DNA from 2 places in the Nocardioides coralli genome. Region 2 is predicted to be linked to the other one. Evidence: riboswitches for the same ligand, from Rfam matches in the RefSeq annotation. Region 2 holds a riboswitch; the other holds the start of a gene.

Region 1 (14,067 bases), 510 kb from region 2:
CCTCGACCCGGCCGGCGCGACGCAACCGGAGGGCGTAGCCGACGTTGCGCGCGACCGTGTAGTGGTCGAAGAGCTGGCCGTCCTGGAACATCAGGACGAAGCCGCGCTTGTGGGTGGGTGTGCCGGTCACGTCCCGGTCGTCCCAGGTGATGCGGCCGGTGCGCGGGGTCTCCAGGCCCGCGAGCGCGCGCAGCAGCGTGGACTTGCCGCAGCCCGAGGGCCCGAGGACGGCGAGGACCTCGCCGTCGGGCACGTCGAGGGACGCCTCGACCACCGCGCGCGTGCCGTCGAGGTCGACGGAGAGATCGCGGACGCCCAGCACGTCAGAAGGCTCCCACGGAGGAGACGCGGAGCCGATCGACGGCCAGCATGACCGCAGCCGTGGCGGCGGCGAGCACCACCGAGGCCGCCAGCGCCATGCCGTAGTTCATGGCCCCCGGGTGGCCCAGCAGCCGGAAGATCACGATCGGCATCGTCGGGAACTCCTCGCGCGCCAGGAAGGACGTCGCCCCGAACTCACCCAGCGAGACCGCGAAGGCGAACCCAGCCCCGGCCAGCAGCGGCTTCCAGAGCACCGGCAGGTCGACCGTCGCCAGCGTCCGAAGCGGCCCCGCGCCCAACGACGCGGCGGCCTGCCGCTGCCGGTCGTCGACGCCGGCCAGGACGGGGACCAGCACCCGGACGACCAGGGGCAGGGCCACCAGCGCCTGCGCCAACGGCACCAGGAGCGGGTGGTCGCGCAGGTCCAGCGGCGGGCTGTCGAGGGTGATGAGGAGGCCGAAGCCCAGCGTCACGGCGGAGACCCCCAGCGGCAGCATGAAGAGCCCGTCGAGCAGGCCACGGACGCGGCGCTCGGCGCGTGACCGCGAGCGCCGGGTGGCGACCACCGCCACGAGCACGCCGACCAGGAGGGCCAGCCACGTGGCGTCCACGGCCGTCCGGAGTGAGTTGAGCAGCGCCTCGGTCACCGGGACCGGGAGCGCCTGCCGGTCGCCCGTGGTCGCCAGCGCCCGGTAGTTGGCGAGGCTCCAGGTGTCGTCCACGCGCAGCGACCCGAGCACGAGAGCGGCGACCGGGAGGGCGACGTACCCCAGCAGCAGGACGGTGACAACCGCCGGCAACAGGTCGCTGCGTCGCAGCCGCCGCGGCGTCGACGGCGAGCGGACCACCGGGACCGTGGTCCGGGCCCGACGGGCGGCGAGCAGCAGCCCGACCACGACCGCGAGCTGCAGCACGGACAGCGCCGCCGCGCCCGGGAGGTCGAAGAGCTGGACCGTGAGCAGGTAGATCTCCGTCTCGACGGTCGCGTAGCGGGTGCCGCCGAGGGTGAGCACGATGCCGAACGCGGTCGCGCAGAAGAGGAACACCACGCTGGCCGCCGAGACGATCGCCGGGCGCAACCGCGGCAGGGTGACGGTCCGGAACACGTGCACGGGGGTGGCACCGAGCGTGGCGGCGGCCTGCTCGGCCCGACGGTCGAGCGCCTCCCAGGCCGAGCCGACCACCCGGATCACGACCGCCACGTTGAAGAAGACCAGGCCGAGCACGATGGCCGCCGGGGTGCCGTCGAGCCCCAGCCCACCCAGGGGGCCGCCCTCCCCCAGCAGCTGCCGGAACGCGACACCGACCACCACGGTCGGCAGCACGAACGGCACCAGCAGCGCGGCCCGGAGGAAGCGCCGGAGCGGGAAGGCGGTGCGGTGCAGGGCGTACGCCGCCGGCAGTCCGAGCAGCACCGACCCCGCCGTGCCCGCCGCGGCCGACCAGAGCGTGAACCCCAGGACCCGCAGGGTGCGGGAACGGGTCAGCACCTCGAGCACCCCGCCCGGGTCGAAGCTGCCCTCGGGCCAGAACCCCCGGGCGACCATGCCGCTGACGGGCACCACGAAGAACGCGGTCAGCACCAGCAGCGGGACCAGCGCGAGCGCCGTCAGGCCGAGCAGCCGCCGGGTCACGTCGCCCCGGTCAGCCGGTGGCGAGATCGCGCCACTGCTCGAGCCAGCCCTCGCGCTCGGCGGCGATCTCGGCCGGGTCCAGGGTGAAGGGGTCCTCCGGCTGCTCGGCGTGCTCGGCCCAGGCCGGCGGCAGGTCGACACCGTCGCGGACCGGGAAGACGTACATCGACTCCGGCAGGGCGGCCTGCACGTCCTCGCCGAGCAGGAACTCCACCAGCGCCCGGCCACCCTCGGGGTTGTCGGCCCCGGCCAGCACCCCGGCGTACTCCACCTGGCGGAAGCAGGTGTCGAGCAGCGCGCGCGTGGTGGAGGTGTCGGTGCCCTTGGGCACCGTGAAGGCCGGCGAGGAGTCGTAGGACAGCACCACCGGGCGGGAGCCGTCGCCGCCGCCCTGGGTGAAGTCGGTGTAGTAGGCGTCGCTCCAGCCGTCGACGACCTTGGTGCCGTTGCCCAGCAGCTCGCGCCAGTAGTCCGGCCAGGCCTCACCGTAGGCCGCGACCGTCGTCATCAGGAACGCCAGACCCGGCGAGCTCGAGAGCGCGGAGGGGGTGACGAAGAGACCCTCGTAGGCCGGGTCGGTGAGGTCATCCAGCGACGTGGGTGGCGTCAGGCCCCGCTCCTCGAACCATGTCACGTCGACGTTGACGCAGACGTGGCCGTGGTCGACCGGGGCCATCCGCTCGCCGCCGTCGGCGGGCACCACGAAGTCGCCGGCACCCTCGGGCAGGTCGACGTCGAGGTCCGCGAACACCCCCTCGTCGAGCGCCCGCGACGCGAAGGTGTTGTCGACACCGAAGGCCACGTCGCCGGTGGGGTTGTCGCTGGTGAGGGCGAGCTTGGTGGTCAGGGCGCCGGCGTCGCCGGCGGGACGGATCTCGAGGTCGAAGCCGGACTCGCGCTCGAACTGCCGCACCAGCGGCTTGGGCAGCGAGAAGGACTCGTGGGTGACGAGGACGACCTCGTCGGGGGTGGGCCCGTCGGGGCGGTCGCTCGCGGCCTCGTCGCTGGAGCCTCCGACCAGGCTGCAGCCGGCGGTCAGGCTCGCGGCGAGGAGGACGGGAAGGATGGGTCGCACGGTGTCTGACTCCCTACGCCGGTGTCACCCGGATCAGGTTCGGAGGGTCTGCGGTGGCTCCGCACTCTCAGCCCGCCGCGCGGGCTCCCCTGTCTGTACGCCGTCAGGCTACCTCCGCCGTGGGTGGCCGCTCTCAGTGGGCCAGCGCGACGACGCCGTCCATCCGGGCGAGCTTGTCCGGGTTGCGCATGAAGTAGATCTCGGAGATGACCGCGCCGTCCACGCGCGCCACCACGGTCGTTGCCCGCTGCTCGTCGAGGAAGATCTCGAAGCCGGGCTGCGCGTTGACCGGGACCGGCTCCAGCCGCACCGCCGCGTAGTCGTTGGCCTGCGAGGCCAGGCCGGTGATGAACCGCACCACCTTGTCGCGTCCCGTGATGGGGCGCAGGGCCGCGGCCGCCCGGCCGCCGCCGTCGCTGATGAGCACCACGTCGGGCGCGAGCACGTCGAGGAACGCCTGGAGGTCACCGCCGGCGCAGGCCGCCATGAAGCGCTCCATCACCGCGCCCCGGTCGACGCCGTCGGCGACCCGCGGCCGCCTCGCCGCCACGTGGCGACGGGCCCGACTGGCGATCTGCCGGCAGGCGGCCTCGCTCTTGTCGACCGCGGCGGCGATCTCGTCGTACCCGAACCCGAACACCTCGTGCAGGCAGAAGACCGCCCGCTCCACGGGAGCGAGGGTGTCGAGCACGCGCAGCATCGCGATCGAGACGTGCTCGGCGAGGGCGACGTCGTCGGCGACGTCGGGCGCGGTCAGCAGTGGCTCGGGCAGCCACGGGCCCACGTAGGTCTCGCGTCGCCGGGACTGCGTCCGCAACCGGTTGAGCGCCTGCCGCGTGACGACCCGGACCAGGTAGGCACGCGGGTCGCGGACCTCGGCGTGGTCGACCTCCGCCCACCGCAGCCAGCTCTCCTGCAGCACGTCCTCGGCGTCGCTGGCGCTGCCGAGGATCTCGTAGGCGACGGTGAAGAGCAGGTTGCGGTGGACGACGAAGTCGTCGGTCGCGCTCACGCGGTCGAGGCTACGGCCAGCGGCAGCTCACAGACGTCCGCATACCCCTGGCTGGCCAGCCCCATGGCGGCGTTGAACCGGGAGCGCTGGTTCTCGATGGCCACCATCATCGTGAGCTCGACGACCGCCTCGTCGCCGAGGTCGCGCCGGAGCCGGTCCACCATCGCGTCGGTCACGGTGGGCGGGGTGGCGGACATCGCCTCGGCGTACTCCATGGCACGACGCTCCAGCGGGGTGAACACCGAGGCCTCACGCCAGCGGGGGACCTCCCGCACCTTGGCCAGGTCGAGCCCGTCCTCGCGGGCCATGAAGTAGCCGAAGTCGAGGCACCACGAGCAGCCGACGCTGCCGGCGGCGGCCATCACCGCGTAGGTCCTCAGGTGGGGGTCCAGGGCGTCGAACCGTTGCACGCGCTGCTCGAAGCCGAGCACCGCCCGCAGCACCCGCCGGTGGTGCCAGAGGACACGCGCGTTGTCGGGGACCTCGCCGAAGGTGCGCCGGGCGTACCACCCGAGCGCCCGGCCGAGGACGCCGGTGAGGGCTGCCGGGGGGACTCGGAACGTGCTGGTGCTGGGCATGGCTTCCTCCAGGTCGGTCTCGTCTGCCAGCTCGGCTGGCTTCTCGCTCGCCCTGGAGACACCGGAGGTGCCGGTCGTGTGACAGGGTCGCCGCATGATCACCGCCGAGGCCGTGCCGTTCGCCGGGCTCGACGCTGCGACGGCGTACGCCTGCTGGCGGCTGCGCCAGGACGTCTTCGTCGTCGAGCAGGCCTGCCCCTACGCCGACCTGGACGGTCGCGACGACGAGCCGGGGACCCGGCACGTCGTGCTGAGGGAGGACGAGCGGGTGGTCGGCTACGGGCGCGTGCTCGACGACGGCGCGGTGTGGCGCATCGGCCGCGTGGTGCTCGCGCCGTCCGCGCGCGGCCGCGGCCTGGCCGACGTCGTGATGGACACGGCGCTGCAGGTCTGCCGGGGCCGCGACGTGGTGCTGGACGCGCAGGCGCCGCTGCAGGGGTGGTACGCCTCGCACGGCTTCGTCGTCGACGGCGAGGAGTTCCTCGAGGACGGCATCCCCCACGTGCCCATGCGACGTCCTCACGCCTGAGGGTCGGGCACGCGGGTCGCCACGGCCTCCAGCAGCGCGGCGAGGACCGCGGGCGTGGTCTCGCGCGTCAGCCGGCGGGCGACCCGCTCGGCCAGCAGCTGCTTGCGGCGCGAACGCGTCCCCGCGAACCGCCGCAGCTGGTCTGAGATCGGTCGCCCGCGCCACTCGGGCTGGCCGCGGAACGTCTGCCAGGCAACGGCGTCGCCGAGCTCCTCGATGGCCGCCACGACCGCCGGCAGGCCCGCCGCGCGGAACAGCTCGTCCTCGAGGTCCCGGTCGCAGACCAGCACCGTGTCGAGGGGAGGGTCGACCCGCTCGAGGTGGCGCCGTTCGCGGGCGTCGCAGAGGCCGATCAGCACGGGCGCGCCGTACGCCGCACGCAGCCGCCGCGCCTCGCGCGCGACGTTGGTCGCACCGCCCAGCACGACGATCTCGAGGTCCTCGGCCAGGTCCCACGTCCGCGCGAGCGCGCGCAGCGCCGCTGCGTCGCTGGCGCCCTCGACCAGGACCACGGGTCGGGAGGGGCGCTGCACCAGGCCAGCCTGGGGCACCGCGGCTCCGGACGCACCCCGATTACCCGGCTGGCCGATCCTCGCGCTCGGCCCCGGTGCGGACGACGGCCGCGACGGACGCGATGGCCGTCGTGAGGGGGATCGCGGCGAGGATGCCCAACCCACCGACGAGGCCGCGGACGATCTCCTGGGCCACCAGCTCCTGGCTGACCGCGACCCCGAAGGGCAGCTCGATGACGGAGAAGATGAGGAGCAGCGGCAGGGTCGCCCCGACGTACGCCAGCACGAGGGTGTTGACCGTGGACGCTGCGTGCGACCGTCCGATCCGCATGGCACGGGCGAAGACGGACCGTCGGGTGGCGGACGGCTCGGCGTCGGCGAGCTCCCACACGGCGGCCGCCTGGGTCACGGTGACGTCGTCGAGCACGCCGAGCGCGCCGATGACCAGGCCGGCGAGCAGCAGGCCGCTCAGGTCGATGCCCGAGGCGACGGCCGCGATGTACTGGCTACCCTCGTCGCCGAGGCCGGTGAAGTCGCCGAGGCGGGTGAACACGCTGCCGACGACGCCGATCAGCACCAGGGCGAGCAGCGTCCCCACCATCGCCACACTCGTCCGCGTCGTCACCCCGTGGGACAGGTAGAGCGTGACCACCATGATGGTCGCGGCGGTGACGATGGCGATGGGCAGCGGGGGACCGCCGCCCACGATCGCCGGCAACGTGAAGGTCGTGAGCACCAGCAACGAGAAGCCCAGGCTGACCAGGGACGCGACGCCACGCCACCGCGACAACAGGACGACCGCCACCACGAAGAGACCCGACAACCACAGCAGAGGCTGCCGCCGGTCGAAGTCCTGGAACGAGTAGCGCTCGCCGGGTGGCGCCTGCCCGACGTAGCTGAGAATCAGGTCGTCCCCGACCTCGACCTCGGGCGCTCCCGGGCCGAAGGGCACGAACGCGTCGACCTCGCTCCCGGCGCCCTCGCCGGCGGACACCGCGACCCGCGCCCGGCAGCCGGCCTGGCCGCGGCCGCACTCCTCGACCGAGACCACCGACCCCCGCGCGCTCGCCGACCCCAGGTCGTCCGCCCTGGTGGGCGGCGCCTCCGATGGCCAGAGCAACACCAGGCCGGCCACCGTCGCCACGACGAGCGGAGCGATCACCGCCGCCAGCACGACCTGCACGTGCCGAGGTGTCCCGCTGGGGTCGGCCGGGGCGTGGCGGTGTTCGTGGCTCACGGGCCGCACGATGCCAGAGCCACCATGGGCTCCGCGGGAAGGACCCAGGAGGGCCAGGACGTGGTCGGAGCCGCCTGTCGGAATCGAACCGACGACCTATTCATTACGAGTGAATCGCTCTACCGACTGAGCTAAGGCGGCGCGCTGCCCGGGACCAGCCCGGGCAACCCGGGTGAGTATACGGACGGCGCGCGTAGGCGGCGAAAACGGCGGGCCGCCGCCGCCCGGCCTCAGGCCGCGTGAGGGGTGAGGGCTCCGCGGGCAGCCCGGCCGGTCACCAGGCGCTGCTCGGCGCCGCACCAGCAGCGGAAGTCGACGACGATGCCGTGCTCGCTGTTGACGATGCCCCGGACCTGGGTCGGGAAGATCAGCTGGCGGCGGTCACACTCGGTGCAGTGGTGGGCGAACACGGTTCCTCCTCGGGTTGTCTCGACTGCTCTCATCACCATGGTGACCCACTCCGAGACATAGAGGTAGCCTGTCTTTCCAGCAGGATCCCTAGGAGACACCTATGTTCTCGCTGCACCAGCTGCGCTGCTTCCTCGCCGCCTACGAGCACGGGTCGCTCACCGCCGCGGCCACCGAGCTGGGCTACGCCCAGCCCTCGGTGTCCGAGCAGATCCGGCTGCTGGAGAAGGCCTGCGGTGCGCCGCTGTTCCGGCGAGTGGGTCGGGGAGTGGTGCCCACCACGGTCGCCGACGAGCTGCGCCCCCACGCCGAGCGGACCCTCGCGGCGGCCGACGACGCCCGGCGGGCCGTGCAGAGCGTCAGCCGGCTCGAGACCGGGACCATCCGGTTCGGCATGTTCGGCACGGCCCGCCTCTACGCCGGTGCCGGACTGGTCGCCGACGTGCTGCGGCACCACCCCGGCGTACGGGTCGAGCTGATCGGCCAGAACTCCAACGAGGTGCAGGACGACCTGCGCCGAGGACGACTCGAGGCCGCGATGATCGCGGTCCCGCTGGTGTCCAGCGAGGGGATGTCGGTCACCCCGGTCGCCCGGGACGAGCTGGTCTACGTGAGCACCGACCCGGCGAGGCTCGCGAGCCCGGTGACCGCCGAGCGGCTCTCGCGAGCGTCCCTCGTCATGCCGGAGACGACGTGGCGAGCCGAGGACTCGACCCGGATGATCCTGCGCCAGATGCTGCACGGCACGGGCCGCAACCCGCAGACCAGGATCGAGGTCGAGGACGTCGAGACCGCGGTCGAGCTCGTCGGCATGGGCCTCGCGGACTCCGTGATCCCGCGGGGGGCGGCCGAGCAGCTGCTGCCCCGGCTGGCCCCGGGGGCAGGGCTCGCGCCGCTCAGGCCGCGGCAGTTCGACACCTTCGCCGTGGTCCACCGCTCGGGGGCCACGCTGTCCCCGGCCGCCACCTTGATGATCGAGCTGGCGACCAAGCGGATCCAGTCGATCGCCGAGCCGGTGCGTCCGCGGTGACGGCTCGGCGGGTCGTGAACCAGCACGAGTGACGGCTCGGCGGTGGGTCAGCAGGTGGTGCCGGGTTCGGGGACCGTGCCCTCGACGAGGTAGGCCTCCACGGCGTCGTCGATGCAGTCGTTGTTGCCGCTGTTGTAGGCGGTGTGGCCGTCGCCCTCGCGGGTGAGCAGCACGCCGCTGTCGAGCTGGGCGGCCAGCGCCTCGGCCCACGCGTAGGGCGTGGCGGGGTCGCGGGTGGTGCCGATCACCAGGATCGGCGCGGCACCACTGCCGTCGATCTCGAGGTCGGGCTCGGTCGACTCGGCCACCTGACCCCGGCAGCCGGCCAGCGACCACGCGAAGAAGTCGCCGAACGTCGGGGAGGCCTCCCGGAAGTCGTCGAGCTGGGCACGGACCTCGGCCGGCGGCACCGCGGTCGGGTCGTCGAGGCAGTTGATCGCCAGGAACGCCTCGCGGCTGTTGTCGGAGTAGCCCGAGGGCGTGCGCGAGGCATAGAGGTCGGCGAGGGCGAGCAGGGCCGTGCCGTCGCCGTCCCCGGCCGCCCGCAGCGCCTGGCTGAGGAGGAACCACAGGTTGCGGTCGTAGAGCGGGAGCGCGATGCCGTAGACCGCGTGGCCCACCGTCAGCTCGCGGCCGGACGCGGTCGGCAGCGGCGACCGGTCGACCTCGGCGAGCAGCCCGGCGACCAGGTCGAGCCCCTCGTCGACCGAATCGCCGAGGTAGCAGCCGTCCACGTTGTCGACGCAGTCGCTGATGTAGGCCTCGAGGGCCTGCTGGAAGCCACGGGCCTGCCCGAGGTTGGCCTCACGCGTCGTGAGCGAGACGTCGACGGCGGCGTCGAGCACCAGGCGGCCGACCCGGTCGGGGAAGAGCTCGGCGTACGTCGCCCCGAGCGCGGTGCCGTAGGAGGCCCCCAGGTAGTCGAGGTGCGCCTGGCCGAGGGCGGCCCGCAGCACGTCGAGGTCGCGCGCCGTCTCGACGGTGGACACGTGGGCGGCGAGCTCGGCGTCGCTCTCGACGCACCCGCGACCGAACCGGTCCAGCCAGCGGGTGTAGGCGCGCACCTCGGCCGGTCCGTCGGGGCTCGGGTCGAGGGCCAGGAACTGGTCGAGCTCGGCGTCGGAGAGGCAGTCGACCGGGGCGCTCTCGCCCGTGCCGCGAGGGTCGAAGCCGACGATGTCGTAGGCGCGACGCAGGGGTGCGCCGAAGAGCCGCCCGGCCTGCGCGACGTAGTCGGTGCCGGGCGCGCCGGGACCGCCCGGGTTGAACACCAGGGCGCCGCGCGCCTGCCCGAGCGCGCGCGACCGCAGCAACGCCAGCTCGATGGTGCGACCGCCCGGACGGTCGTAGTCGAGCGGGACGGTGAGTCGCGCGCAGTCCTTGTCGCCGCACGGCGTCCAGGTCAGCTGCTGCCCGTAGAAGCGGGCGAGGTCGGGATCGGGGGCGTCACCGGCGCCGGGCTCGCGCGGAGCCGCCGACCACGGCTCACGCGGTGGGGGGTCCTCCCCGCCCAGCGCCCCCGCGACCAGCCAGCCGCCGACGCCCACCACGAGCAGCACCGCGAGAGCGGCGGCGAGCAACCGCCTCACCGACGCGCACCCTCGGGGAGCTTCAGCGCCACCATCATCGACTCGAGCGCCAGCGCGACCGGCACGTTGAACTCCAGCATCTGCTCGCGGGCCTCGAAGATCCACCCGATCCGGCGCAGGTTGAGCTCGGCCGAGGACTCCTCCGCCATCCCGGACACCTGGTCGCGCAGCTCCTCGTTGACCAGCTCCCCGGGCGCCCCCGCAGCCAGCGCGATCGCGTCGCGGTAGACCGAGACCAGGTCCATGAGGCTGCGGTCGACGACGTCGAGGTGGCGCCGCTTCGCGCGCGTGCGCTGGCTCTTCTCCAGTGCGGCCAGCGCGGGGGCGTACTCGCGCGGACGCCTGCCGCGCTCCACCACCCCGAACCCCTCGGCCAGGTCCTGCCGCTCACGGCTGTCGAGCTCGGAGGTGATGGCGTCGGCCTCGGTCTTGGTCGTCTCGGCCAGCTCGGTGGCCGCGGCGAGGCAGGCGCCGAGCGAGGTGAGCCGGGCAGGGATCGCGACCACCCGGTTGCGGCGCTCCCGGGTCTCGGGGTCACGGGCGAGGGCGCGGGCACGACCGATGTGCCCCTGGCTGGCGCGAGCGGCGTACGCCGCCAGCGACTCCTCGACGCCGTCGACCCGCACCAGGAAGCCGGCGACCTCCCGCGCCACCGGGGTGGTGAGGGAGACCAGGCGCGTCCGCGAGCGGATGGTGGGCAGGACGTCCTCGACGGTGGGGGCACACAGCATCCACACGGTGCGGTCGGTGGGCTCCTCGATGGCCTTGAGCAGGGCGTTGCAGGCCTGCTCGGTGAGCCGGTCGGCGTCCTCGACGACGAGGATCTGCCACCGCCGCCCGACCGGGGCCAGTGCGGAGCGCCGGACCAGCTCGCGCACCTCGTCGACGCCGATGGAGAGCTTCTCGGTGCGGACCATGGTGACGTCGGCGTGGGAGCCCTTGAGCACGGTGCGGCACTCGTGGCACGCGCCGCACCCCCCCTGCTCGCACTGCAGTGCGGCAGCGAAGGCGACCGCGGCGTTGGACCGGCCGGACCCGGGCGGCCCGGTGAAGAGCCAGGCGTGGGACATGCCCTTCCCGGCCACGGCGTGCCGCAGCGCCTCGACGACGCGGTGCTGGCCCACGAGGTCGTCCCAGACGGTGGGGGCGGGCTGCTGCACGGCCGTCACCGGGTGGCCTGCCCCAGCAGCGGCTGGACGCGCTGGCGGACGGCGGCCGCGATCTCGTCGACGGGGGCCCGCGCGTCGAGCACGAGGTAGTGGTCGGGGTCGGCCGCCGCGAACGCGAGGAACGCCTGGCGCGCCCGCTCGTGGAACTCCACGGACTCGGCCTCGATGCGGTCGCGGCCCTCGAAGCGGCCCAGCCCGTCTGCCGGGGCGACGTCGAGCACCACCGTCAGGTGGGGGCGGAGGTCGGCCGTGGCCCAGCGCTGCAGGCGGGCCACCTCGGCCTGGTCGAGCACGCGGCCGGCGCCCTGGTAGGCGATCGAGGAGTCGACGTAGCGGTCGGTGATCACGACCTCGCCCCGGTCGAGCGCAGGGCGCACCAGGGTGTCGACGTGCTCGGCCTTGTCGGCGGCGTAGAGCAGTGCCTCCGTGCGGGGCGAGAGCGCGCCGGTGGCCGGGTCGAGGACGATGCCACGCAGCTGCTTGCCCACCGGGGTGTCGCCGGGCTCGAACGTCAGCCGCACGGCGTAGCCCAGCTCGGTGAGCCACCCGGCGAGCGCCTCGGACTGCGTGGACTTGCCCGCACCCTCGCCGCCCTCGAAGCAGACGAAGACCCCGGTCGTCGTGAAGGTCCCGTCGGTCACGGGTTCACCCTACGGGCGAGGGCCCACAGCCGACCGGGACCCCGACGCACCCGGCAGCCCACACGCGAACTACTTCTTCGCCGTCTTCTTCGTGGTCTTCTTCGCGGTCTTCTTGGCTGCCTTCTTCGCGGTCTTCTTCGCGCCCTTCTTGGCCGACTTCTTGGCCGGACCCTTGGCGCGACGCTCGGCCAGCAGCTCGGCGGCGCGCTCGATGGTGATCGACTCGACGGAGTCACCCTGGCGCAGGGTGGCGTTGTACTCACCGTCGGTGACGTACTCGCCGAACCTGCCGGACTTCACCACCACCGGCTGGCCGGAGACGGGGTCGTCGCCGAGCTCCTTCAGCGGCGCCGCGGCGGCCGCCCGCCCCCGCTGCTTGGGCTGGGCGTAGATCGCCAGCGCCTCCTCGAGCGTGATGGTGAGCAGCTTCTCCTCGGCGTCGAGGGACCGCGAGTCGGACCCCTTCTTGAGGTAGGGCCCGTAGCGACCGTTCTGGGCGGTGATCTCCTCTCCCGACTCGGGGTCGGTGCCGACCACGCGTGGCAACGACAGCAGCGTCACGGCGTCCTCGAGGGTCACCGTGTCGAGGCTCATGGACGCGAAGAGCGAGCCGGTCCGCGGCTTCGCTGACTTCGGGGCGTCCTCGGGCAGCAGCTCGGTCACGTAGGGGCCGTAGCGCCCGTTCTTGGCCACCACCGCCAAGCCGGTCTCCGGGTGCTCGCCGAGCTGGATCTCCTCGCCCGCCGGGTTCGCGAACAGCTCGCGGGCCTTGGCCGAGGTCAGCTCGTCGGGCGGCAGGTCGTCGGGCACGTTGGCCCGCTTGCCGGCGTACGGGCCCTCGTCGGTGCCCTCGAGGTAGGGGCCGTAGCGGCCGACCCGGAGGTTGACGCCGTCGCCCGCCTCGCCGATGGGGAACGTCGCGAGCTCGCGGGCGTCGATCTCGCCGAGCTCGTCGACCAGCGTCTTGAGGCCCGTGATGTCGCCGGACCCGAAGTAGAACTCCGCGAGCTCGGTGTTGCGGTCACGGCGGCCGCCGGCGATGTCGTCGAGCACGTCCTCCATGAGGGCGGTGAACTCGTAGTCGATCTGGCGTGGGAAGTGCTCGACCAACAGCCGGGTCACCGAGAACGCCAGCCAGGCCGGCACCAGGGCGGTGCCCTTCTTGTAGACGTAGCCGCGGTTGAGGATGGTCCCGATGATCGAGGCGTACGTCGAGGGTCGGCCGATCTTGCGGTCCTCGAGCTCCTTGATCAGGGTCGCCTCGGTGTAGCGGGCCGGCGGCTTGGTCTCGTGGCCCTCGGGGCTGACCGAGGCCGCCGTCACCGGCTCGCCCTCGGTGAGCGCAGGCAGCCGGGTCTCGGCGTCGTCGCGCGAGGCACCGGCGTCGGTGCCCTCGACGTAGGCCTTGAGGAAGCCGTGGAAGGTGATGGTGCGCCCGCTGGCGGTGAAGACCGCGTCGCGACCGTCGGCGGCGCGACCACCCAGCCGGATCGTGACCGAGCTGCCCTTGGCGTCCTTCATCTGGGAGGCGACCGTCCGCATCCAGATCAGCTCGTAGAGCCGGAACTGCTCACCGGTCAGCCCGGTCTCCGCGGGAGTCCGGAACGTGTCGCCAGCGGGCCGGATCGCCTCGTGCGCCTCCTGGGCGTTCTTGACGGTGCTCGCGTAGACGCGGGGCTGCTCGGGCAGGTACTCCTCGCCGTAGAGCTCGCGCACCTGCGAGCGGGCGGCCCCGACCGCCGCGTCCGACAGCGTGGTCGAGTCGGTCCGCATGTAGGTGATGAAGCCGTTCTCGTAGAGCCGCTGGGCCACCGACATCGTCACCGAGGCACCCATGCCCAGCTTGCGCGAGGCCTCCTGCTGCAACGTGGTCGTGCGGAACGGCGCGTAGGGCTTGCGGGTGTAGGGCTTGGACTCCACCGACCGGACGTCGTAGGTCGTGTCGACCAGCCCGGTCGCGAGCGCCTCGGCGTCGGCGCGGGTCAGGTGGAGCCGGTCCTGCTTGGTCAGCTGCGCGTCGGTTCCGAAGTCGGAGCCACGCGCCACGCGCACCTCGTCGACCGAGTGCAGCCGCGCCGGGAACATCCGCGGCTCGTAGGCACCGCCGGCGTCGAAGGTGGCCTCCAGGTCCCAGTAGGACGCGACCCGGAAGGCCATCCGCTCCTTCTCGCGGTCGACGACCAGGCGCGTCGCGACCGACTGGACCCGGCCCGCGGAGAGCCCGGACATGACCTTCTTCCAGAGCACGGGGCTTACCTCGTAGCCGTAGAGCCGGTCGAGGATGCGGCGCGCCTCCTGGGCCTCGACGAGGTCCATGTCGAGCTCACGGGGG
Region 2 (14,067 bases):
AGCCATGGGTCGATCTCCTCTCGGTGGTGCTGTCGAGGCTAGGCCGCACCGGGCCGTCGTGCTTCTCGATTCCTGACCAGGGGCGGCGACGGGAGGGCGGAGGCGGTGAACGTCTGATCCACAGTTGGGTGACCTTTGCCCGGGAATGCCGGAGACGCGGCCGACAGGCTCCTACCGTCGTGTCATGGACCTGACTGCGGTGCCGGCAGGGTGGGAGCTCGTGGTGATGCTCCTGACCGCGGTCCCGCTCGCCGCGCTGCTGGTGCTCGTCCTGTTCCTCGTCCGGCTGACCGCCCTGCCCCGGGGCGGCCCGATCCAGGAGGCGGAGCTGGCGAAGCTGCTGGAGCAGGAGGAGCAGGAACGCGCCGACGCCGACGAGGGTGACGCACCGGTCTAGCTGCCGTCGTCCCGCCGGGCGGAGGTCTCCTCCCCGGGGAGGGCCGGCTCGGGGGGCCGGCTCAGGTCGAACTCGCCGCGAGCGGTGCTCTCGTCCTTGAGGGGGAGGTCCTCGACGAGGGACTTGGCCTTGGAGTCGAGGGTGCTGGTCAGCAGCTGCTGGGCGAAGCCGAAGAGCAGCGCGTAGGCGAGGATCTGCTGCTGGGTGTCGAGCCGCGACAGACCGGGGACGAAGCCGCCCTGGATCGCGAGCAGTCCGAGGATCGCCACGAAGGCGCCCAGGGGCACCTTCAACCAGGCCAGCGCCACCGGCACGTCGTAGGACAACGACGACGCCCGGCTGACCTTGCGGATCGCGATGGACGTCGCCAACGCTCCACCGAGCAGCCCCAGCAGGCCGACGATGAGGACGTCGGCGCTGCGCGGGCTCGGGGTCCGCGCGGCCGTGGGGCAGTTGAGCAGTCGCGCCTCGGTGTCCGGCGGGATGTCCATCGCGGGGAAGCACAGCGGCACGAACGACGGGTTCCTGGCGATCACGAAGACGGCCACACCCAGCAGCGCCGAGACCACGAAGGCGGCGCTCAGCAGGATGTTGCGGAACTCGCGCAGCTGCGCGTGCTGGAGGTCGCTGGCGTCGTAGGTGTCCTCGATCAGGCGCCGCAGGAAGGCCCGTTGGACCTCCGGGCGCTCCCGGTCCATGCCTCTCAGCGCCAGCCGGCGCGGGTCGTTGCGGTGGAGGCGGGCGTTGAGCCGGGCGACGGCCCGGTCGATCTCGGCCTCGAGCTCCACCTCGTCGTAGAGCTCGACGATGAGCGCGCGGGCGGCGTGCAGGTTGCGGAACGCGGCTTCGACCAAGGTGCCGCGCCACCAGTTCAGGACGTAGTAGGGAGCCGGGTCGCGGCGGTCGACGGCGTTCTGCGCCCGCTCGAGGAGCTCCTGGACGCCCTGGGCGATCTCCTCCTGGGCGGGGTCGAGCCGGCGCGTGCGCAACGCCGCGAGCTGGATCCGCAGGGCTGCCAGCTCCGGGTCGACGTGCTCCACCCACACCCGCTTGCGCGGTCTGTCCCGCTCGTCGGCGTCCCGCCGCCGGGACCGGATGGCCATCGCTGCCTCCCGAGGTGGGGTCCGGTCACCTGACGCGGACGTGGAGATGGTTGTCATGAGCCGGCCACTGCTTGACCCCGGCGATCTCGCGGTCGTTGAACAGGATCTGGTCGATCGACGACTGCGCCTGCAACGACTCGACGAGGAGCCGGGTCGAGTCACGGCTGTAGCTCGGGTCGTTGATGTTGGTGGGCGAACGACCCGCGTCGCTGCGGATCGGCCGCAGGTCGGCGTGGCGCCCCGCGGTGTGGGTCTTGTGCGGTCTCATGGTGCCGCCCTGCTCGAAGCTCAGGTCGCCGACGCCGTACTCCAGCCCGGCCCGGGCGAGCCTGTGGCCGACGTCCCGCAGCGCACCCAGCAGCGGGTCACCGGCGAACTGTCGATCCGTGCGGGCGTAGGAGTAGAAGCCCTTGCCGCTGCCGAGTGCCTGCAGCCTGGTGCCGGAGGAGGCCCCACCGCTCGGGGAGGAGCCGCCGCCCTGGCCGGGCGGGCGCTGCGGCCGGGCCCCGGCCGCGTCCCGGAGCTTGCGCAGCGTGAGCCCCTCGGGGTCGACGCGACCGTCGGGCCGTCGCAGGAAGCCCTGCTGGTAGTCGGTGATCGCACCGATCGTGAGCGACCCGCAGGCGCCGTCGACGTCGAGGCCGGCGTCGGCTGCGCGGTTCAGCAGGTCCTGGACCACGCGGACGTCGGGGGCGCCGTTGCTCCCGCCGGCACCGACCGACGCCGAGATGCGGGGGTGGATCATGATCCGGACCTCCGCGCCCCGGCCAACCGGTAGGAGACCACGTCTCCGGCGGTGCGGGTGACGACACTGCCGTCGGCGACCAGGGCGGCGAGCACCCGTTGGGCCACCGGCGCCGGCACGTGTGCCGACCGGCTGAGGACCGAGGCCGTGGCCCCGCGGCGACCGCGCTTCTCGAGCTGGGCCCGGACGGCCTCGGTGGCGGCCTCGTCGAGGCGGTCGGGCGCCATCGTGGCGAGTCGACGCATCGCGGCGACGTAGGGCTCCAGCAGCTCGAAGACTTCGCGCGCGACGTCGCCGAGGTGGTCGAAGCGCGGCGGGGCGCCTGCTCCTCCGGGCTGGTGGAAGAGCCGCTGCGCGACCAGCACCTCGGCCATCCGGCTGTAGGCGGGCGCGCCGTCCTCGAAGCCCGAGCGGCGCAGCGAGGAGGCCAGCTGCTCCAGCGCGCCGATCGCTGCCTCGACGCTGTCGGCGACCCGGGTGTCGGCGGTCGCGGTCACTGGTCATCCTCCACGGGCCGCGAGTGGGCCAGCTCGGCCAGCTCGAGCAGTCGTTCCAGCCCCAGGGGCAGCGCCTCGCTCTCGACGGTCACCTCGACGTCGATGCCGGTCTGGGCGGTGCTGTCCGTGGACGTGGTCGTACGCCGGGTCACGAAGCCGACCAGCCGGACGGGCTCGACGCGGCGCAGGCGCTCGAACCTGTTTGCCACGATCAGCTCGTCGCCCTCCTTCTCGGTCGACGTGGCCTCCTTGGTGGTCGTCACCACGTCGTAGGTGAAGGCGACCTTGGCCTGCTTGACGGTGATGGTGGGAATCGTCACCAGGGCGAGCAGCGGCAGCTCGAGCTCGAACTCGGCCGGCTCCTGGTTCTCGTCGAGCTTGGTGTAGCGGATGGTGACGGTCCGGAACGCCGGGTGCTCGGCGTCGTCGGACAGACCCACGCGCTCGACGAAGTCCAGGGAGCTGCTGGTGGCGGCCGTCTGGCCCTCGACGATCGCCGTCAGCAGCGACCCCAGCAGCTCGCCGAGCCCGAGGGTCTTGATGTCGGTGACGGCCATCGGGCTACCTCCACTGCGCCGGGTCGGGCAGGATCTCCTCGAGGTCGTCGACCGCGAAGGTCACCTCGAGGGACTGGAGCGTCTCGGGAGGGGACTGCGCGACCTCCGCCGCCCCCACCTCCACGTCGATCGTGGACCGCTTGGCGACGTCCGCGAACCGCACCCGGCGCAGGTCCTCGACGAGGAGCCGGGCCTGGTCGCGGACCAGGTCGGCGAGCTCCTCCCGCTCGGCGGCGCTGACCCGACCGCGGCCCTGCATGAGGTGGCCCATGGTCGTGGCGACGAGCGGCTCGAGGTCGCCGCGCAGGCCGACGTCGAGGTCGTCGCGCACCACCGGCACCGACCTGAGGTCCGTGCCGCGGCCCGTCGAGCGGATCGGGGGGAACTTCTCGAGCACCCGGTCGGCCAGGCGCTTGGTCCAGCTCTCCCCGACCTCGTCGAGGTCGAAGGGCACCGCCGAGGCCAGCTCGACCGAGTTGACCGCGAAGTTGAGCCGCACCGTGAGGCTGCTGACCGTCGCCCGCGGAACCGAGAGGCTCGCCAGGGTGGGGTCGGCACGGTAGGCGTCAACGGCCTCCGCGGTCACCTCGTCGGCCGCCATCCGCGCGCGGACCACGTCGGTGAGCATGCCGCCCAGGACCTCGCCCAGCTGCGCCATCGGGAGCTCCTCGCTGATGTCGGTGGCCGGTCTACGGCGTCGCCGGCACCTCCTTGATGGCCTGCTCGAGCATGTCGAGCATCCGCGACATCCCGGACGGCATCTCGTCTTGCACCGCCCGGACGTGGATCTGCATGGAGTACTCCCGCTGGGAGTGCTGGGTGGTGGCCGACTTGTGGTTGAACGTGGCGCTGACGCGGGCATCGACCTTCACCGGGCTCCAGAACGCGCTGTAGCTGGCGCTGACGCTGCTGCTCAGCGTGAAATCGGAGCTGGTGTTGCGGGTGACGGCATCGGTGAGCTTGGCGTTGAAGTCGATGGTCATCTCGTCGATGCGGATGTAGGGGATGGGCGTGATGGCGAGGAACGGGACCGTCAGCGAGAACTCCTGCTCCTCGTCGTTCTCGTTCTTCTTCAGGTAGCTGAAGGTGACCGAGCGGAGCTCACCCGCGTCGGCGTTGTCGGCAGGGTTGCCGAACACGAGGTCCGTGGCGCCGGTCGCGGGCTCCTTGAAGCCGACCTTGTGGATGAACTCGATGGTGGACTGCGCGGCGAGCGCCTGCGCCTCGACGGCGGCCTTGAGCGGGGAGCCGATGAGGTGCGCGAACGGGATCTGCTGCAGCTCGGCGACAGCGCGGGTGTCAGGTGCCGGCATCGGTCTCTCCTACTTCTTCTTCTCGGCAGCGAAGAGCGGTTCCTCGCTCGGGGTGCTCTGGACGGCGGGCCGTCGCTCGAAGTGGCCCTTGACCTCGACGACCGCGATGTGGCCGATCACCGAGGAGTCGAGCTCGTCGAGCCGGGCGACGGCGTCGGCCTCCTTGTCGGCCTCCGCGAGGACCCGGACGTTCCCGCCGATCCGTGCGTTGTCACCGAGACCGAGCAGCAGGAACTGGCTGGCGGCCATCACGAACCCCCTTCGGAGTGGGCGGACCTGTGACGCTACGGCCGGCGCGTCACCCGCCCGTCACCGCGACGTCACGGACCGCCGACACGAGGACGCCCGACGTCCTCGCCGAGGGCCGGACACCGAGCTCGCGCTGGAGCAGGTCGGCACAGGTGTCGTAGGCGCGCCGCGCCTCGGCCAGGTTGCCCTCGGCGACGTGGATCCGGATGACGGACCGGTGGGCGCTCTCACGCAGCGGGTCGGCCCGCACGGCGGCCAGGGCCCACTCCAGCGCGAGCCCGTACTGCCCGGCGGAGCTGAGCCGGTCGGCGCTGGCCTCGAGGAGGTGGAGCTGGAGCTGGCGGACCCGTTCGCGGTCGTGGACGAGCCACTGGTCGTCCCACATGGGGAGGAGGTCGACGTCGGGAGGCAGGCCGCGGCCCGGCGGGGAGCTGGTGGTGAGGAGCGTGGTGGAGGTGAGGAGCATCTGTCGTACGTCGACATCGGCCGCCGGGTCGAGGTCGAGCGCCCCGCCGGCGGCGTGGACGAGGCCGTGGGTGGCCTGGTTGATGCGCCAGATGGCCGTGCGGAGGCTGTGCATCGCCCGGGACTGGGTCGCCTCGGGCCACAGCTCCCCGGCCACCCGGCAGCGGGTCGTGACGCCGCGGAGCGCGAGGTAGGCGGCGAGTCGCTGGGGGCCGGCGGCGAGGTCGACGTCGGTCCCGCCGACCGTGAGGGCGAAGTGGCCGAGCAGGTGGATGCTCACGCGAGACTCGGAGCCGCCCGCCGATGGCGGCTCCCGCGATACTGCACGGGTGGTCACGCAGGCTCCCTCAAGGGGGCGAGGCCCCCGAGCCAGCGCGACCCGAACGCCCGAGCGTCCCCTGTTCTCCCTCCACCTGAAAGTAAAGAACGTGGGGCTACGTCAGGCCATAGCCCGTTGTGACTAGGCGGACATGGTGTGCTGCGGTCGAGGCCGGTCCTCAGCCCTCCACGTCGTGGGAACCCGAGCTCGGCGACCCGACCGAGACCGTCAGGTGGGTGACGACGTGGGCCACCTCCTGCCCGACCCGGGCCCACGCGTCGGCAGCGGTCGCCAGGACGTCGCCGAGGTCACCGGTGAGCAGCGTGGCGTAGTGGGCCGGCTCCGCCGCGGTCCCGCGGCTCTGGGCCTCCTTGATCGCAGCCTCGATGTGGTCCATGTGGGCGTCGTCCGGCCCGCCGTCGAGCAGCGGGTAGAGCGACCACTGGGCGGCGGCGCGGATCCCGGTGCCGGGCAGCTCGATCGCCGTCGCGCGCGGCAGCTGCGCCGCGGTCGGCTCGCAGGTGGCTTCCCCGGGGCAGCCGCGCGAGAGCAGCACGTGGGCGACGACGTGGCCACCGTCGCTGCGACGGTGAGCCGCGGCGACCAGGGCGGCGGCGTACTGCACCAGCCGCTGCTCGGGGTGCTCGCCCCTCGCCGCGACGTAGGTGCTGACCTCGTCGGTCTCGACCTCGAGACCCTCTCCGGCGCCGGCGTGCTGCGCGTCCTCGAGCGCGCCGAGGATCACCGCGACGTAGTCGTCGCAGTGGGGGTGGACGCTCAGCCTCATGCCGACGCCGAGCTGGTCGGGTGTGATGGTGTCCGTCATGCCGGCCCTCCTGGTGGACGGCCCGAGGACGACGAGAGACGCGCCGACGGATCCGTCCGCCGAGCACGTGCCCAGCTCCCTACGCCGGTGCTAGCCGGATCAGGTTCTCGGGTCTGCGGACTCTCCGCACTCTCAGCGCCCTGGCAGGCGCTCCCCGGGGGTACCCGGACACCGTAGTCCAGCCCGGTCGGACCGGGCGCAGCCACCGTGGTCTGCGTGAGGGCCGGCGCGGATGTCCGACCTACATTGGAAGCATGAACACCGTCCATCTCACCGACGAGGAGCTGGAGATCGCGCGCCACGGGATGACGGCGTACCTCCGCAGCTTCGGCCACGACGAGGCCGACACGGGTGCTCTCATCCGTGCCGTCCTGGCCCGGCTCGCTGCCGCCCAGCCCGAGGCCGACTCGGAGCCCGCAGCCGGCTGAGTCGACCACAGGGTTGCGGGGACGCCGGTGTGGGTAAGGGGGGCACGGAGGTGCCCACGCCTCCGGAGAAGGAGTCCCCCATGAGAAGCATCGTCGGCGTCATCGTGCTCGTCTGGCTCGTGATCGGCACGGTCGCCGCCATCCAGCGCGGCTACTTCGGCAACGACCGCGACGTCAGCTGCAAGACCGCAGGCGACACGGCCCTGACGATCGTGGCCGGTCCGCTCAACTACATGGGCGTGAACCCCAAGATCACCTGCAAGGTCCCGCAGCCCTCCAAGTAGTCGGGCCGAGGAGCGCCTCGTCGTCGGCGAGGCGCTCGGAGCTGCGCACTTCCCGTTCGAGACCGGGGGGCTCTGACGAGCCCGACCTGGGTCTGGCTCGGCGATGTCGCCGGTCTTCCACCCGGAGACGTCAGCGCCCTCCAGCACTGGATGGTCGACGCCCGCGTCACCCAGGCCTCGACGTACCGCCGGGGTGAGGAGTGACCCCCGAGCCCGGCGTCACCCCGAGAACGCGGAAGCTCGACGGACCAGTCGTAGCTCGGTCTGGATGGCCCCCACCAGCGAGTCGGCGTCAGCGCGGGACCGCTCCAGGGCTGCCTGGTTCATGGCATCCGGCGACGAGAGACCCTTCAGGAGCTGCTCCAGGCTGTCGAGCTCCCGCGTGAAGCCAGACCCTTCGAAGCCAGCCCTGCGCGCCTTGCCCTCGGCGAACGTGCCCACGCTCCGCAGCCGCGCTACGGCGTCCTGCGCGGCGCCGATGGTGCCGGAGACGTCGGCAGAGGGGCCGCCCGCCTGATCTGCCACGGAGTCATGGACCTGACGCAGGTAGCGACGCAACAGCCCCACCTCTCGCATGGCCTCGGCCATGCCCGAGACCGAGGTCCGGGTGGACTCGAGGAATCCGACGTACACCGGCAGGTCCGGGCGCGCCAGACCCACCGCGTCGGGCGAGTCGAGGAAGCGTCCCAGCTCGGGAGGAACCCGACCGATCTCGGGCCAGAGATCCTCGAACGCCTCCCGGTCGCCGTCCCTGAAACGACGGACGGCGTCGCTGAACGTGTCAGGCTCGGTCAGCACGATGTTGTCGTAGATCGACTCCCACTCCGGCCGGAAGTCCATCGTCTGCAGCGCCAGCAACACCTCCGGCTCGAGATCGGGTCGGATCATCTTGTTGATCGTGTAGGCGTTGATGAAGCGCTTCGCCTCGCGTGGATTGATGCCACCCTCGGGTGTCACGTGCATCAGGAACCGGCGCACCCGGTTGCGCAGATCCTCCTGCTGCGAGGACGGCAGGTCCCCGTACTGCTCGAGCCACTCCAGCAGGTGGTCCACCTGGCCGGGAGCCACGGCCGGCAACGTGTAGGGAACCTGGAACATCTTCTTGAGGTAGTCACGCTCCAGCTGGGCCTGGTCCTCGTCGTCCGCGAGCTGCTCGCCCACGAACTTCGAGCGGACGGCCGACTGGACCACTCGTTCATCGAGGCCGACCACGAACACGAAACCCGGAGTGTCGAAGAAGAGCTTCATCGACTCCAGGACGGTCAACGCCTGGTGGGGCAGGCACCTGTCCAGGTCGTCGACGAACACGACGATCCGCGCAACACCGGCGTTGCGGACCTGTTCGAAGGCGGCCCGCAGCTCGGTGAACGCCCCGAAGTAGAGCGACTGCGGGCTGCTGCCCTCGTCCTGTTCACCGTCCCTGAGGGCGTCGACAGCCTTCCCGGGGTCCAGGGACAGCTTCGGCCCGCCGGGCACTCCGATCTCGACCGCCGTGGACCGCACCAGTGCTCGGACCACCCGGCCCACGCGCCGCGCCACCTCGGTGGCAGCCCGGCGCTGCGGGGTGTCGGCCGGCAGCTCGGCCGCCCAATCGCTCAACGCCTCACGGAGCGTGTCGAGCAGGGGCACGATCAGGTGGGGCTCACGTTCGTATCGCCAGGCGTTGAACTCCACGACGAGCGTGTCCGGTGTCCCACGGAGCCGTCGCTCGATCTCCTCCATCAGGGTGCTCTTGCCAGACCCCCACCCGCCGAAGACACCTACCGCGAACCGGGGTTCGCTGCTGACGACGATGGAGGTGAGCGCCCGGGCGATCCTGTCGAAGTTGAACGTGGGGTGACCCGCGGGAACGTCCAGCACGATGCGTGGGCCGTCCTCCGCGTCGTGGGCGACCGGCGCGACGTCGTACACCACGGCTCCCCCCTCGAGAGTTCGCCTCACCCTCCACAGTAATGAGGCGACGCCACGCCGACCAGAGGATGACCGTGCGAGACGCGCTCGTGGCCCCCGTCCGACGACGTCAGCGGTCGACGGCGTCCCCCGGCACCGGAGGTGTCAGGCCGCGGTGCGGGACGGGACGGCCTCGCCGCCCAGCTTCCTGCGGCGGGCCGACCGGGTCAGGTCGGCCTGGATGAGCCGGCGCTCACGCGGCGTACCCGTGGCCATCTTCCAGAGCTTGCCGAGCTGCTTCGGGAAGTTCTTGCGGTCGGTGCTGTCGAGCCAGCCGTTGGGGAGCGAGAGCCTGACGACCCGGTGCCAGGCCGAGTAGACCTGCGGGACCAGCGGACGGGCGCAGTAGTTGAGGTCGTACTTCTCGAACAGCGCCTGCACGCGCGGGGCGATCTCGGCGTACCGGTTCGACGGCAGGTCCGGGAAGAGGTGGTGCTCGATCTGGTGGCTCAGGTTGCCCGTCATGACGTGCATGAGCTTCGAGCCGGAGATGTTGGCGCTGCCGAGCATCTGCCGGACGTACCAGTCACCCTTGGTCTCGCCCTCGATCGAGCGCTTCTCGAAGGTCTCGACACCCTCGGGGAAGTGGCCGCACATGATCACCGAGTGCGCCCACACGTTGCGCACGATGTTGGCGGTGAAGTTCGCCGCGAGCGTGGTGAGGAACGAGCCCGTCGGCAGCGACAGCAGCGGGTGGACGCCGTAGTCCTTGGTCATCTGCTTGCGGACCTTGCGCAGCACCTTCTTGGCCTCGGCCCGGAACTTCGGGTCCTTGGTGCCGTCCTTCTTCTTCAGCGCGACACCGAGCTCGAGGTCGTAGGCCGCGATGCCGTACTCGAAGAAGCAGGCGTTGAGGAAGTTCCAGAACGGCTGACCCAGGTGCATCGGGTGCCACCGCTGGTCCTCGTCGACGCGCATGATGCCGTAGCCGAGGTCGTTGTCCTTGCCGAGCACGTTCGTGTAGGTGTGGTGCAGCTCGTTGTGGCTGTGCTTCCACTGCTCGGCCGGGGTGGCGTGGTCCCACTCCCACGTCGTCGAGTGGATCTTGGGGTCGCGCATCCAGTCCCACTGGCCGTGGAGGATGTTGTGGCCGATCTCCATGTTCTCGAGGATCTTGGCCAGGCTGAGGCCGGCGGTGCCGACCAGCCAGGCCGGCGGGAAGATGCTGAACAGCAGCACCGCCCGGCTGCCGAGCTCGACGCTGCGCTGGGTCTTGATCACGCGCCGGATGTAGGCCGCGTCGCTGGCGCCCCGGCTGTCGATGACGTCCTGGCGGATCGCGTCGAGCTCGATGCCGATCTGCTCGATGTCCTCACGGGTGAGGTGGGCGATCGGGTTGTCGTCCTTCTTCTGGATGGCAGTCATGGGGGATCTCCTCAGTGCTCGAGGTGGCAGGGACCGGCCGCGGCGTTGATGCAGGTCTGCACCTTGATCGCGCCGCTCTCGCCGGGGACGGCGGTGGTGACCTCGCCGTTGCGGAGGTCTCGGACGCTGCCCTCCGTCATGGGCAGCACGCAGCCGAAGCAGATGCCCATGCGGCACCCGCTCGGCATGAGGACGCCCGCGTTCTCGGCGGCGTCCAGGATCGGGGTGGCACCGTCGGCCTCGACGGTGCGGCCGTCGGCGAAGGAGACGGTGCCGCCCTCGCCGGGCTCGACGCGAGCGGTGCGGAACTGCTCGGTGAACAGCTCCAGGCCCTTGTCGTCGCAGTAGTGCTCCAGCGCCTCCAGCAGCGGCGCGGGACCGCACGCCAGCACCCGCCGGTCGACCAGGTCGGGCACCAGCGCCGGGAGCTCCTCGACGTCGAGGACGCCGTGCTCGTCGTCGTACCGCGCCACGAGCCGGATCGCGCCGGCCGCAGCCAGCGCCTCCAGGTCGCGGATGAAGATCGAGTCGGGGCGGCTCGGGGCGACGTGCACGACGGTGACGTCGTACGCCGACGAGCGGTCCGGCCGCAGCACCCCCTCGTCGGTGGAGGGGAACAGATTGCGCAGCATGCCGATCACCGGGGTGATGCCGGAGCCGGCTGTCACGCAGAGGAAGCGGCCGCCCTCCGGGGGGAGCACGAACTCGCCCGCGGCCTGCTCGAGGTGGACCAGCGTGCCGGGTCGGCTCCGGTGCACGAGGTGGTGGCTGACCTTGCCGTCGGGGACGGCCTTGACCGTGATGGCGATCCGGCCGTCGGGGCGCGGGCCGTGGGTCAGCGAGTAGGCGCGCCACTGACGCACGCCGTCGACGTCGATGCCGATGCGGAGGTACTGCCCGGGGACGTGGCCGCGCCAGTCGGCGCCGGGCCTGATCACGATCGTGGCGGCGTCGCGCGTCTCGGGGATCACCTGCTCGATGCGGCCGCGGAGCTCCGCACCCGCGCGCAGCGGCGCGAAGAGGTCGAGGAAGTCGTCGGGGACCAGCGGCGAGGTGGCGGCGTGCGCGACGCGACCGCCCCAGGCGCGCAGGGTGCGCAGACCGGAGACGGGGCCGGGGGAACGACCGTCGGGGGGAGGCGGCGTCATGACAACCATCATGTCTGAGCACTACGCTCAATGCATGACCCGGACGCGTGAATGCAAGCCCTCGAATTGTTCGTGAGAGACAAATGAGCACCAGTACGTCCCTCGACCGGGACCTCATCGACCTCCTGCGTCACACGCTCCCCGAGGTCGCCGTCCACACCGTGACCGCCGTCCGCGAGGAGGTGCCCGGCTACGGCGAGGGCCTGGGCGAAGCGATGGCGGCCAGCATCGAGCAGGCGGTGCAGATGGCGCTCGCCGGCTTCCTGCGGGTCGCCGGCCGCTCCGGCGACCCGGGTACGCCGCTGTCACCGACGCTGGAGGGCGCCTACGCGCTCGGCCGCGGCGAGGCGCGCTCGGGGCGCTCCGCCGACGCGCTGCTGGCGGCGTACCGCGTGGGTGCGCGGGTCGCCTGGCGGGAGCTGTCGGCGAGCGCCGTGCGGGCCGGGGCCTCCGCGGAGAGCATCGCCGCCTTCGCCGAGCTCGTCTTCGCCTACATCGACGAGCTCTCGGCGGCCTCGGTCGCCGGCCACACCGACGAGGTGGAGACCACGGGGCGGGTGCGGCAGCGCTACCTCGACCGGCTCGGCGCGGCGCTGCTGCGGGGCGAGCCCGAGGACGTGGTGTCGGCGGCGGCCGACAAGGCCGACTGGCGGCCCCCGCGCACCCTCACGGCCGTGGTGCTGCCGGAGGCACAGGTACGCCCCGTCCTCGGACTGGTCGGCGACGGCGCCCTCGCGCCGGGCGAGCACGGCCTGCCCGAAGGGCTGGCGGTCGTGCTGGTCCCCGACATGGGCGGCCGCTCCCGCACCCGGCTGCTGCGCGTGCTCGACGACCGGCACGCCGTGGTGGGGCCGGCCCGGCCGTGGGCGCAGGTGCGCGCGTCGTTCGAGCGGGCGGTGCGCGGGCTCGCGCTGCGGCGTACGTCGGCGACCGTCGACACCGAGGCCCACCTGGCCTCCCTCGTGGCGGCCGCAGATCCCGACGCCCTGGCCGACCTCCGGGCAACGGTGCTGGCGCCGCTGGAGTCGCTGCGGCCGGCGACGGCGGACAAGCTGCGGGCGACGCTCCGCTCGTGGTTGCTGCACCAGGGCAGGCGCGAGGACGTGGCGGCCGACCTGTTCGTCCACCCGCAGACCGTGCGCTACCGGATGAACCAGCTGCGCGAGCTCTACGGCGACCGGCTGGAGGACCCGGAGACGGTGCTTCAGCTCACGCTCGCGCTGGCCTGACCCAGCCGCTCGATCAGCGCGACCGCGTCGTGCGGGGCCCGCCCGCGGGCGTCGTTGTCGAAGTAGACGTAGGCGTCCTGGCCGGCCTCCCGCCAGGCGCGGAGCTTCCTCGCCCACGTGTCCAGGCTCCGCGACGAGTAGCCGCTGGCGTAGAGCTCGGTGTGCCCGTGGAGCCGGACGTAGCGGAAGTCGGCCGTGTCCTCGTCGAAGCAGGGCCAGGCGCCCGGGCTGTCGGAGGCGACGAGGGCGACACCCTGCTCGCGCAGCAGCGCCACGGCCTCCGGCTCCCCGAAGGACGGGTGCCGGGGCTCGAGGGCGTGCCGGATGACCGCACCGGTCCGCGACGACGTGACGGCCCTGTCGTCGGGGACCTTGTCGTCGTGGCGGCCGGCGAGCCGGGCGGCGGCGTGGTGGTCGCGCGGCAGCCGCTCGAGGAATGAACGCACGCGCTCGTCGTCGAAGGAGAAGTCGCCCGGCAGCTGCCACAGCAGCGGGCCCAGCCCGTCGCCGAGCAGCAGCACGCCGGAGGCGAAGAAGTTGGCGAGCCCCTGGCCCACGTCGCCCAGTCGGCGCAGGTGGGTGATGAACCGCCCGCCCTTCACGGCCACGGGGAAGCCGTCGGGGGTGTCGTCGGCGATCCGCTGGTAGGTCGTGGGCCGCTGCAGCGAGTAGAACGAGCCGTTCAGCTCCACCGACGTCAGCCGCTCGGCGACGTACGCGAGCCAGCGGCGTCGCGGCAGGTCGTCGGGGTAGAAGTCACCCCGCCAGCCGTCGTAGCTCCAGCCGCTGACCCCGACGTGGACCTCGGCCATGCGCGTCTCACCCGGCGAAGGACTCGTCGCCGTGCACCAGGTCGCCGGCGACCCACGTCGCCACGACCTGCTCGCCGACGTCACGCAGGTGCCGGGCCGCCTTCGCCGGGTCGTCGTACGCCGCCAGCGGATCGGCCTCGACCAGCACCAGGTCGGCCGGGTGACCGGCGGCGACGGTGCCCCAGCCGTCCGTGGAGGCGGCCAGGGCCTCCTGCGGGGTGATCGCCTGCTCGGGGTGCCAGGCCTCCCGGTCGTCCGCGGACCGGTGGACGGCGGCGGCCATCGCCAGCCACGGGTCGAGCCGGGCGACCGGTGCGTCCGAGCCCATCGCCAGCCGCACCCCGTCGTCCAGCATCCATCGCAGCGCGAAGCTCCGGTCG

The links. A riboswitch is a leader RNA that binds a small molecule or an ion and turns the genes downstream of it on or off. The one in region 2 is predicted to bind thiamine pyrophosphate.
Region 1: another riboswitch for thiamine pyrophosphate. It lies ahead of K6T13_RS01410 (thiamine ABC transporter substrate-binding protein); the one in region 2 lies ahead of K6T13_RS16245 (Ykof family thiamine-binding protein).

The regions. Positions count from the first base shown of each region.
Region 1 is NZ_CP082273.1:271,864-285,930, reverse strand. Features, by position in the region: gene K6T13_RS01420 (ABC transporter ATP-binding protein) at 1-322, opposite strand, end outside; gene K6T13_RS01415 (ABC transporter permease) at 324-1,955, opposite strand; gene K6T13_RS01410 (thiamine ABC transporter substrate-binding protein) at 1,966-3,030, opposite strand; TPP riboswitch at 3,024-3,131, opposite strand; gene K6T13_RS01405 (RNA polymerase sigma-70 factor) at 3,164-4,042, opposite strand; gene K6T13_RS01400 (carboxymuconolactone decarboxylase family protein) at 4,039-4,620, opposite strand; gene K6T13_RS01395 (GNAT family N-acetyltransferase) at 4,715-5,149, shown strand; gene K6T13_RS01390 (hypothetical protein) at 5,140-5,682, opposite strand; gene K6T13_RS01385 (YibE/F family protein) at 5,723-6,898, opposite strand; tRNA gene K6T13_RS01380 (tRNA-Thr) at 6,967-7,039, opposite strand; gene K6T13_RS01375 (hypothetical protein) at 7,129-7,308, opposite strand; gene K6T13_RS01370 (LysR family transcriptional regulator) at 7,410-8,336, shown strand; gene K6T13_RS01365 (alpha/beta hydrolase) at 8,384-9,925, opposite strand; gene K6T13_RS01360 (DNA polymerase III subunit delta') at 9,922-11,085, opposite strand; gene tmk (dTMP kinase) at 11,091-11,735, opposite strand; gene topA (type I DNA topoisomerase) at 11,805-14,067, opposite strand, start outside.
Region 2 is NZ_CP082273.1:3,289,827-3,303,893, forward strand. Features, by position in the region: gene K6T13_RS16195 (iron chaperone) at 1-6, opposite strand, end outside; gene K6T13_RS16200 (hypothetical protein) at 185-397, shown strand; gene K6T13_RS16205 (hypothetical protein) at 394-1,500, opposite strand; gene K6T13_RS16210 (peptidoglycan-binding domain-containing protein) at 1,526-2,245, opposite strand; gene K6T13_RS16215 (hypothetical protein) at 2,242-2,742, opposite strand; gene K6T13_RS16220 (DUF2589 domain-containing protein) at 2,739-3,299, opposite strand; gene K6T13_RS16225 (hypothetical protein) at 3,304-3,957, opposite strand; gene K6T13_RS16230 (DUF2589 domain-containing protein) at 3,989-4,612, opposite strand; gene K6T13_RS16235 (hypothetical protein) at 4,622-4,861, opposite strand; gene K6T13_RS16240 (AfsR/SARP family transcriptional regulator) at 4,911-5,606, opposite strand; gene K6T13_RS16245 (Ykof family thiamine-binding protein) at 5,824-6,471, opposite strand; TPP riboswitch at 6,531-6,638, opposite strand; gene K6T13_RS16250 (hypothetical protein) at 6,726-6,899, shown strand; gene K6T13_RS16255 (hypothetical protein) at 6,980-7,183, shown strand; gene K6T13_RS16260 (KAP family P-loop NTPase fold protein) at 7,403-9,097, opposite strand; gene K6T13_RS16265 (fatty acid desaturase family protein) at 9,239-10,498, opposite strand; gene K6T13_RS16270 (ferredoxin reductase) at 10,510-11,646, opposite strand; gene K6T13_RS16275 (PucR family transcriptional regulator) at 11,730-12,875, shown strand; gene K6T13_RS16280 (DUF72 domain-containing protein) at 12,851-13,687, opposite strand; gene K6T13_RS16285 (amidohydrolase) at 13,695-14,067, opposite strand, start outside.